Regions from separate parts of the Comamonas terrigena NBRC 13299 genome, predicted to be linked through region 2. Evidence: predicted binding sites of a transcription regulator. Region 2 holds the regulator's gene; the other holds the start of a gene.
What was found. The regulator sigma-54, encoded in region 2, starts transcription at its own class of promoters, with help from an activator protein. The targets are predictions, from matches to a motif close to TGGCANGNAANCTGCTTT.
Positions count from the first base shown of each region.

Region 1: a site for sigma-54 is predicted at 2,076-2,093, ahead of CT3_RS16615 (urease subunit gamma). Genes of this name have one in related genera too.

Region 1 covers NZ_AP019749.1:3,654,332-3,658,893, forward strand. Annotated here, with positions in the region: gene CT3_RS16610 (hybrid sensor histidine kinase/response regulator) at 1-1,842, opposite strand, end outside; gene CT3_RS16615 (urease subunit gamma) at 2,104-2,406, shown strand; gene CT3_RS16620 (HupE/UreJ family protein) at 2,508-3,116, shown strand; gene CT3_RS16625 (urease subunit beta) at 3,130-3,435, shown strand; gene ureC (urease subunit alpha) at 3,435-4,562, shown strand, end outside.
Region 2 covers NZ_AP019749.1:4,405,034-4,409,595, forward strand. Annotated here, with positions in the region: gene CT3_RS19935 (THUMP domain-containing class I SAM-dependent RNA methyltransferase) at 1-286, opposite strand, end outside; gene CT3_RS19940 (hypothetical protein) at 427-798, shown strand; gene CT3_RS19945 (ribokinase) at 850-1,863, opposite strand; gene CT3_RS19950 (RNA polymerase factor sigma-54) at 2,068-3,633, opposite strand; gene lptB (LPS export ABC transporter ATP-binding protein) at 3,690-4,469, opposite strand; gene lptA (lipopolysaccharide transport periplasmic protein LptA) at 4,466-4,562, opposite strand, start outside.

The DNA of each region.
Region 1 (4,562 bases), 750 kb from region 2:
CAGCACCGGGGCGATCACCAGCATCAGCAGCAGGAAGTGACCCAGGCCTTTGTCCAGCAGCTGCCACAGCGGCCGGGGCAGCAGCCAGCGCAGGGCGCTGCGCCACTGCACGGCCAGATGGGCCTGCGGCTTGCAGACATCGCCGCAGCGCGCATCCAGCGTGCAGCACAGCGAGCAGATGTGGCCGCCATAGGCCGGGCAATGCGCCATATCCGGCGCCTCGTAGCTGCGGTCGCACACCGTGCAGCGCAGGGTGGCGGTGGCCGTGGCGGCACCGCCGGCACTGCACTGCGTGCAGCTGGCACAACCCGACTGCGCGCTGCGCGCAATGTAGTAGCGGCCCCGGGTGGCCCAGGCGATCAGCGGTGCGCTGACCAGGGCCACGACCATGGCGATCACGGCCGAGAAGGCCTGCGCCAGCGGACCAAACGCCCCCAGGTGCGCGGCGATCGACAGGCAGGAAGCCAGCGCCATGGCGCCCACCCCCACGGGGTTGATGTCGTACAGGTGGGCGCGCTTGAATTCGATCCCCGGCGGCGACAGGCCCAGCGGCTTGTTGATCACCAGATCGGCCACCACGGCCATGATCCAGGCGATGGCCAGGTTGGAATACAGGCCCAGCACCTCGCCCAGGGCGCGGAAGACGTTCATCTCCATCAGCATGAAGGCGATGAAGGTGTTGAACACCACCCACACCACCCGGCCAGGATGGCTGTGCGTGAGGCGCGAGAAAAAATTGCTCCAGGCCAGCGAACCAGCATAGGCATTGGTCACATTGATCTTGAGCTGGGAGATCACCACAAACAGCGCCGTGGCCGCCACCGCCCAGCTGTAATGGGGAAACACGTTTTCGTAGGCGGCCAGGTACATCTGGTTCGGGTCCACCGCATGCTCGGCCGGTACGGCGTGGGAAATCGCCAGGTAGGCCAGCAGCGCCCCGCCCAGCATCTTGGCCACGCCCAGCACCACCCAGCCCGGGCCGCCCAGCAGCACCCCCGCCCACCAGCGCCCGCGCTGGCCGGGTACGGGCTGGGGCATGAAACGCAGGTAATCGGCCTGTTCGCCCATCTGCGTGATCAGGGCAATGCCCACGGTCAGCGCGGCGCCGAACAGCGGCAGGCTGAAGCCGGCGCCGGCATTGCGCTCGCCGCCGTAGTGCAGCACCTCGCTGAACACCTGGGGCTGCTTGATGGCCACATAGACAAACGGCACCACCAGCATGACCAGCCACAGCGGCTGGGTCCACACCTGCAGCCGGCTGATGATGGACACCCCGTGGGTGACCAGCGGAATCACCAGCAGCGCACACACCAGGTAGCCCCAGGCCGGCGGGATGTCCAGCGCCAGGTCCAGCGCATAGGCCATGACCGCCGCCTCCAGCGCAAAAAAGATGAAGGTGAAGCTGGCGTAGATCAGCGAGGTGATGGTGGAGCCGATATAGCCAAAGCCCGCACCGCGCGTGAGCAGGTCCATGTCCAGCCCGTAGCGCGCGGCATAGATGCTGATGGGCAGGCCGGCCGCAAAGATGATCAGCCCCGTGGCCAGAATGGCCCAGAAGGCATTGGCCCAGCCGTACTGCACCAGCAGCGTGGCCCCCACGGCCTCCAGAATCAGGAACGAGGCCGCACCGAAGGCCGTGTGCGCCACACGTGCATGGGACCATTTGCGAAAGCGCTGCGGGGTGTAGCGCAGCGCGTAGTCTTCCAAGGTCTCGGTCGCCACCCAGGTGTTGTAGTCGCGGCGTACCTTGACCACCTGCTGCGCGGCAGGCGCCGCCACAGCCTGCTCGGCCGCGGCTGCGGGGGGGTTGTCAGCAACAGTGGTCAGCGGGGGACGGGCCATGGAGACCCACGCTTGCAGCTTTCATGCCGCGCCGCACGCACGCCACCACCATGGCGCCCGGCAGGTACGCGACCGCCCGCGCCCACCTCCACCTCAATGGCACCGCTGCGGCACACCCTACCTGGCCATCCCCAACCCATGCATGCACCACAAAAAGGCATGCACCACAAACAGGCAACCCCTTGGCTGCACTATTTTTGTGCGCACAGGCTTCGCCAAAGCGGTGCAGCACTTGGCACAGCGCTTGCATCGCCTGTGGGCATGGAACTCACACCTCGCGAAAAAGACAAGCTGCTCATCTTCACTGCGTCGTTTCTGGCGGAGCGGCGCCGTGCACGGGGACTCAAGCTGAACTACCCCGAATCCGTGGCCCTGATCAGCGCCTATGTGCTGGAAGGCGCACGCGACGGAAAGACGGTGGCCCAGCTGATGAGCGAAGGCCGTACGGTGCTGACCCGCGACGATGTGATGGAAGGCGTGCCGGAGATGATTCCCGACATCCAGATCGAAGCCACCTTCCCCGATGGCACCAAGCTAGTCACGGTGCACGACCCCATCGTCTGAGCGCTGCCACGACCGTTCCCACTGCACCGCACATTGCACCGCCTATTGCGCTACCTCGTGCCCTTTCGCCAGCCGGCTCTCCCCTTCTTGCCCAGACTGCCATGAAAACCAAACACCTCCTCACCACCCTGACCGCAGCAGCGGCTGCCCTGCCCCTGTCCGCCCTGGCCCATGTGGGCGCGGATGGTGGCGGCCACCACAATTTCCTGGACAGCCTAACCCATGCCTTCGCCCACCCGTTCACCGGCGCCGACCACCTGGCCGCGATGCTGGCGGTGGGTGCCTGGAGCGCGCTGACCGTCACCCCCGCCTGGCGCGCGCCGGCGGCGTTTGTCGCGCTGCTGGTGGCCGGTGCATTGGCCGGTTTTGCCGGCCTGTGGGTGCCGGGCGTGGAGCCGATGATTGCCGCTTCCGTGCTGGTGCTGGGCCTGCTGGTGGCCGTGCAGAAGAAGATGCCCTGGGTGCTGGCCGCTGCGCTGGCGGGCGTGTTCGCCTTTTTCCATGGCGCCGCCCATGGCTTTGAGTTGGCGGGCGACACGGGCTGGGCTGCGGTTGGTGCCCTGACCGGCATTGCGCTGGGATCGGGCCTGTTGCATGTCTGCGGCATGGTGCTGGGCAAGGCCGTGATGCAGCGCCACCAGTGGGCGGCCAAGCTCGGCGGCGGGGCCACGGCGGCCCTGGGTGCCTTCATGCTGACCAAGCTGGCATAAACCGGAGGCCCGCATGATCCCCGGAGAACTGCTACTGGACGAGGGCGCCCACCCTCTCAACCCGGGCCGCCGCACCGTGGCCCTGGTGGTGCGCAACGCCAGCGACCGGCCCATCCAGGTCGGATCGCACTACCACTTTGCCGAAACCAATGCGGGACTGTCCTTCGACCGCGACGCCGCACACGGCATGCGCCTGAACATCGCCAGCGGCATGGCCGTGCGCTTCGAGCCGGGCCAGCAACGCACGGTGGAGCTGGTGGACATGGGCGGCGACCGCAAAATCTACGGCTTTCGCGGCCTGGTACAGGGAGACTTGTGATGGCACAGATGGACCGACGCGCCTACGCCGAAACCTTTGGCCCCACCGTGGGCGACCGCGTGCGCCTGGCCGACACCGAGCTGCTGATTGAAGTCGAGAAAGACTTCACGCTGGCCGCGGGCGGCTATGGCGAGGAAGTGAAATTCGGCGGCGGCAAGACCATCCGCGACGGCATGGCGCAAAGCCAGCGCAGCCGTGCGCAGGGCGCCATGGACACGGTGCTGACGAATGCGCTGATCATTGACCACTGGGGCATCGTCAAGGCCGACATCGGCCTGCTGGGTGGCCGCATTGCCGCCATCGGCAAGGCGGGCAACCCGGACACGCAGCCGGGGGTGGACATCATCATCGGCCCGGGAACCGAGATCATCAGCTGCGAAGGGCTGATCGTCACCGCGGGCGGCATCGACACGCACATCCACTTCATCGCACCACAGCAGATCGAAGAGGCGCTGACCAGTGGCGTGACCACCATGATCGGCGGCGGCACGGGCCCGGCCACCGGCACCTTTGCCACCACCTGCACGCCCGGTCCCTGGAACATGGAACGCATGCTGCAGGCCGCCGACGCCTTCCCCATGAACCTGGGCTTTCTGGGCAAGGGCAACGCCAGCCTGCCACAGGGCCTGCACGAGCAGATCAGCGCCGGGGCCATCGGCCTGAAGCTGCACGAAGACTGGGGCAGCACGCCCGCCGCCATCGACAACTGCCTGACCGTGGCCGAGGAAACCGACACGCAGGTGGCCATCCACACCGACACGCTGAACGAGTCCGGCTTTGTGGAAGACACCGTGGCCGCCTTCAAGGGCCGCACCATCCACACCTTCCACACCGAAGGCGCGGGCGGCGGCCATGCGCCCGACATCCTGAAGGTGGTGGGCGAGGCCAATGTGCTGCCCAGCTCCACCAACCCCACACGCCCCTACACCATCAACACGCTGGACGAACACGTCGACATGCTGATGGTCTGCCACCACCTGGATGCGGGCATTGCCGAAGACCTGGCCTTTGCCGAAAGTCGCATCCGCAAGGAGACGATTGCGGCCGAGGACATCCTGCACGACATCGGCGCGATCAGCATGTTCAGCTCCGACAGCCAGGCCATGGGCCGTGTGGGAGAGGTGATC
Region 2 (4,562 bases):
AGGTCTCCTGGGGCGAAAACCAGATCTCCCAGGCCACCTCGCTGGCCGCGCGGTACAGATCGTTCTCGTTGCGGTACATGCTGTGCGACAGCTCGATCAGCACGCGCTGTGCCAGCCGGCTGTGCAGGTTGAGCAGCAGGGCGTCGCGCCACATGCCGCGCAGCATCACGCCGCCCCGGCCCACCAGCAGGTCTTGCCCGGTGGCGCCGGTGATGGCGTGGACCTCGTCGGCCAAAAAGCCCTCGACGCCGGCGGCGCAGGGCAAAAACAGGTGCAATTGGTTCATAGCAAGCCGCCAAGGATACGCGAGACACCCCGGCCACGGCGCGCGGTGGAGTTTCTGCGTCCCCCCTGTCCGGACCGTCCAGGCTCCCCTGCTGGCCTCCCGGACACTCCGCACCGCCGGGATTTGCGTACGATGCGGGCATGTCTACGCATTTCCTGACCTCTGTCCCGGCACTGGCCCGTGTCCGCCTGCTGCTGGCTGCTTCGGCCCTGGCCCTGCTCAGCGCCTGCCAGTCCGCGCCCACCCAGCCGGCAGCGCCTGCCACCGCCGGCCAGGCCATGCCCGCCGCAGCCACTGCGCCTGCCGTGGCCGAACCCCAGCCGCTGGACGAAACCCCGGAGCCGCCGATTCTGGGCAAGCGCACCGACAGCCATGGCTGCAAGCCTTCCACCGGCCATGCCTGGTGCGAACGCACCAAGAGTTGCGAACGCCCCTGGGAGCTGGCCCTGCAGCGCGGCTTTGAAAACACCCCGGCGGGCTGGCACGCCTACTGCGACGGCAGCACCCGCTGAGCACGGCACGCCTGCAGCCCGGCACGGCGGCTGGCGCGCTCGCCCCGCCGCCTACTGCACATGCAGCGGGCTGGCCACGCCACCGGCCAGGGCTTCGACCTGGGCCCGCTGCGGTATGGAAGGCTGGGCGCCCACCTGGCCCATGCACAGGCTGGCGGCACGTATGCCCCATTGCACGGCATCGCCCAGGGCATGGCCTTCGGCCAGCCGGGTGACCAGCGCCCCCAGAAAGCTGTCGCCCGCCCCCGTGGTGTCCAGCACCGGCAGCGCCAGCGCGGGATGGGTGCTGACACGCCCGCCGCAGACGGCCACCGCCCCCTGAGCACCCAGCGTGACCACCACCTGGGACACGCCCCGTGCCAGCAGGCGCTGGGCGGCGTCGGCTGCCGTGGCCGGGCTGTCCACCACCTGATCGCTGTAGGCGGCGGCTTCGACCTCATTGACCACCAGGGTGTGGACCAGGGGCCACCAGGCTTCAGGCAGCTCGCGCACCGGTGAAGGGTTGAAGACCACGCGGCAGCCGGCGCTGCGTGCTGCCTCCAGCACCTGCTCCAGCACGCTGTCCGAGGTCTCGCGCTGCAGCAGCACGAAATCGGCCTGGGCCAGCACGTTCAGCAGCGCCTCATCCGGCAGCTCCAGCAGCACATTGGCGCCGGGCACCACGCAGATCCGGTTCTGGCCATTGCCCTCCACCAGCACCATGGCCGCACCGGTAGAGACCCCGTCCAGCACCTGCACATGGTCCATGTCCACGCCGGCGTCGTGCAGCGCCAGCCGCAGGCTGTTGCCATGGTGGTCGCGGCCTACGCAGCCAAACAGCGTGACCTGGGCGCCGTGGCGTGCGCAGGCCACGGCCTGGTTGCCGCCTTTGCCGCCAGGCAGGTAGCGCAGGCTGTGGGCCATCACGGTTTCCCCGGCCCGGGGCACGCGTTCCAAGTGCAGCACCGCATCCATGTGCAGGCTTCCCACCACGGCGATGCGGGCCACGCTGTGCGGGTGGTCGGGTTCGGGCTGCGCCGACAGCAGCTTGCGAGGCAGCGCGGAAGAAGAAAGCGGTGCAACCATGGGGGGTCTCCTTTGCTGCCAACGGCCGTGGCATGTGCGGAATGAACCAAGGATGGCTGCACGATACCTCCAACTGCCGGCGCTGCCCAGCCGGTTTGCACGGGTCTGGGGGATTGCGGCAGCGCAGCATGCCACGCAGGGGTTCCGCCACCGCGGGCCGTGGCCTCACCGGGCGCCCCGCCGCCCTCTGCAGCCCCGCTGCGCTTACAGCGTCTTGCGCAGATTGGCCGGCGCGATCTTCAGCGCCTCACGGTACTTGGCCACGGTGCGGCGGGCGCACTCGATGCCCTGCTCCTTGAGCATTTCGGCGATCTGGCTGTCCGACAGCGGCTTCTTGGCGTTCTCGGCCGAGACAAACTGCTTGATCAGCGCCCGCACTGCGGTGCTGGAGGCATTGCCGCCGGTTTCCGTGCCCAGCCCGGAGCCGAAGAAATACTTGAGCTCGAAGGTGCCGTGCGGCGTGGCCATGTACTTGGCGGTGGTCACCCGGCTGATGGTGGATTCGTGCAGGCCCAGTTCGTCGGCGATGTCGCGCAGCACCAGCGGGCGCATGGCCAGCTCGCCGTGCACGAAGAAGTTCTTCTGCCGCTCCACGATGGCGCGCGACACCCGCAAGATGGTGTCGAAACGCTGCTGCACGTTCTTGATGAACCAGCGGGCTTCCTGCAGGCGCTGCTGCAGGCCGGCATGGCCTTCGCTGCCCTTGTGGCCGCGCAGCGCACCGGCATACACATCGTGCACGCGCAGACGCGGCAGCACGTCGGGGTTGAGCTGCACGTTGAACTGGGGTGTGCCTTCGCTGGCGCGGCGGCCGGCGCGGGTGACGATCACGTCCGGCACGATGATGTTGCGCTCCACATTGACAAAGCGCCGGCCGGGCCGGGGCTCCAGCCGGGCGATCAGTGCCATGGCCATGCGGGTGCGCTCTTCGCTGCTGCCGGTGGCCTGCATCAGGCGGCGCACATCGCGCCGGGCCAGCAGGTCCAGCGGCTGGGCGCAGATGGTCAGCGCCGTCTCCACCACACTGGCCTCGGCCTCACCGCGCTGCAGCAGATGGTTCAGCTGCAACTGCAGGCATTCGGCCAGCCCCTGGGCGCCCACGCCCACCGGCTCCAGGCTGTGCAGCAGCCGCAGTGCCACGGTGAAGCGGTGCACCAGCTCGTCGAGCTGCTCTGGATCGTCCGTGCCGGCCAGGCCCTCGGCCAGGGACTGCAGCGACTCTTCGAGGTAGCCGTCGTCATTCAGGTTCTCGATCAGGAAACGCAGCACATAGCGGTCCAGCTCGGACAGGTGCAGCGACAGCGACTGGCGCAGCAGGTGGTCGGTCAGCGATTCATGTGCACGGGCCAGATCCAGGGCGCTGACCTCGTCGCCATCGCCGCCCTGGGCGTTGCGCGCCGGGGCATCGCCGCCCCATTCGCTGTCATCGGGGCGCAGTTCGCTGGTGCCGTCGCCCTCCCAGTCGGGGGCATCGTATTCCGTGCTGCCGGGGCCTTCCGCACTGTCGGCGGGCGCCTCCGCAGCCCCTGCCGTCAGCGCGCCATCGGCGGCATAGTCATCGCCCTGCGCCGGCGTGTCCGACTGGGACAGGCCGAAGTCTTCGCGGGGGGCGTCGTCGCTGTCGACTTCCAGAAACGGGTTGTCGTCGAGCATCTGCTCGACTTCCTGCGCCAGCTCCAGCGTGGACAGCTGCAGCAAGCGGATCGACTGCTGCAATTGCGGCGTCAGCGCCAAATGCTGCGACACCCGCAGTGACAAACCAGGCTTCAACGCGACGCTCCCTCTCTGTGATCTTGTGTGTGTGTCGTGGCGGCGGAAGTGACGGGCTACATCCTGAAATGTTCGCCCAGGTAGACCCGCCGGACGTCGGCGTTCTCCACAATCTCTTCCGGTGTGCCCTGCGCCAGCACATGGCCGTCGCTGATGATGAAGGCGTGGTCGCAGATGCCCAGCGTCTCGCGCACGTTGTGGTCGGTGATCAGCACCCCGATACCGCGCTCCTTGAGGAAGCCGATGATGCGCTGGATCTCGATCACCGCGATGGGGTCGATACCCGCAAACGGCTCGTCCAGCAGGATGAAGCGCGGCTGCGTGGCCAGGGCCCGGGCGATTTCCACGCGGCGGCGCTCGCCACCCGACAGCGCAATCGCCGGCGAGGAGCGCAGGTGGTCCACACGCAGTTCCTTGAGCAGATCGGTCAGGCGCCGCTCCACCTCGGCCTTGGTCAGGGGCTTGCCCTGTTCATCCTGCTGCAGCTCCAGCACGGCGCGCACATTGTCTTCCACGCTGAGCTTGCGGAAGATGGAGGCTTCCTGCGGCAGGTAGGACAGACCCAGGCGCGAACGCTGGTGGATGGGCATGTTCGCCACCGAGTGGCCGTCGATGTAGATATCGCCGGCATCGCTGCGCACCAGGCCCACGATCATGTAGAACGAAGTGGTCTTGCCCGCGCCATTGGGGCCGAGCAAGCCCACCACTTCGCCTTTCTGCACGGCCAGGGACACGTCCTTGACCACCTTGCGGCTGCCATAGGACTTGGCCAGATGGTGCACTTCCAGGCGGCTGCTGGCGCCTGGGGCGGTCGGGGTGTCGGAAGAGCGGGTCACGGGTTGCGCGATTTCATGGTGTCCGAAGGCTTGAGCGGCTGCGCACTCGGCGCCACCGGGGCCTGCGGGGGCTGGGTCTTGGGCGCCAGCACG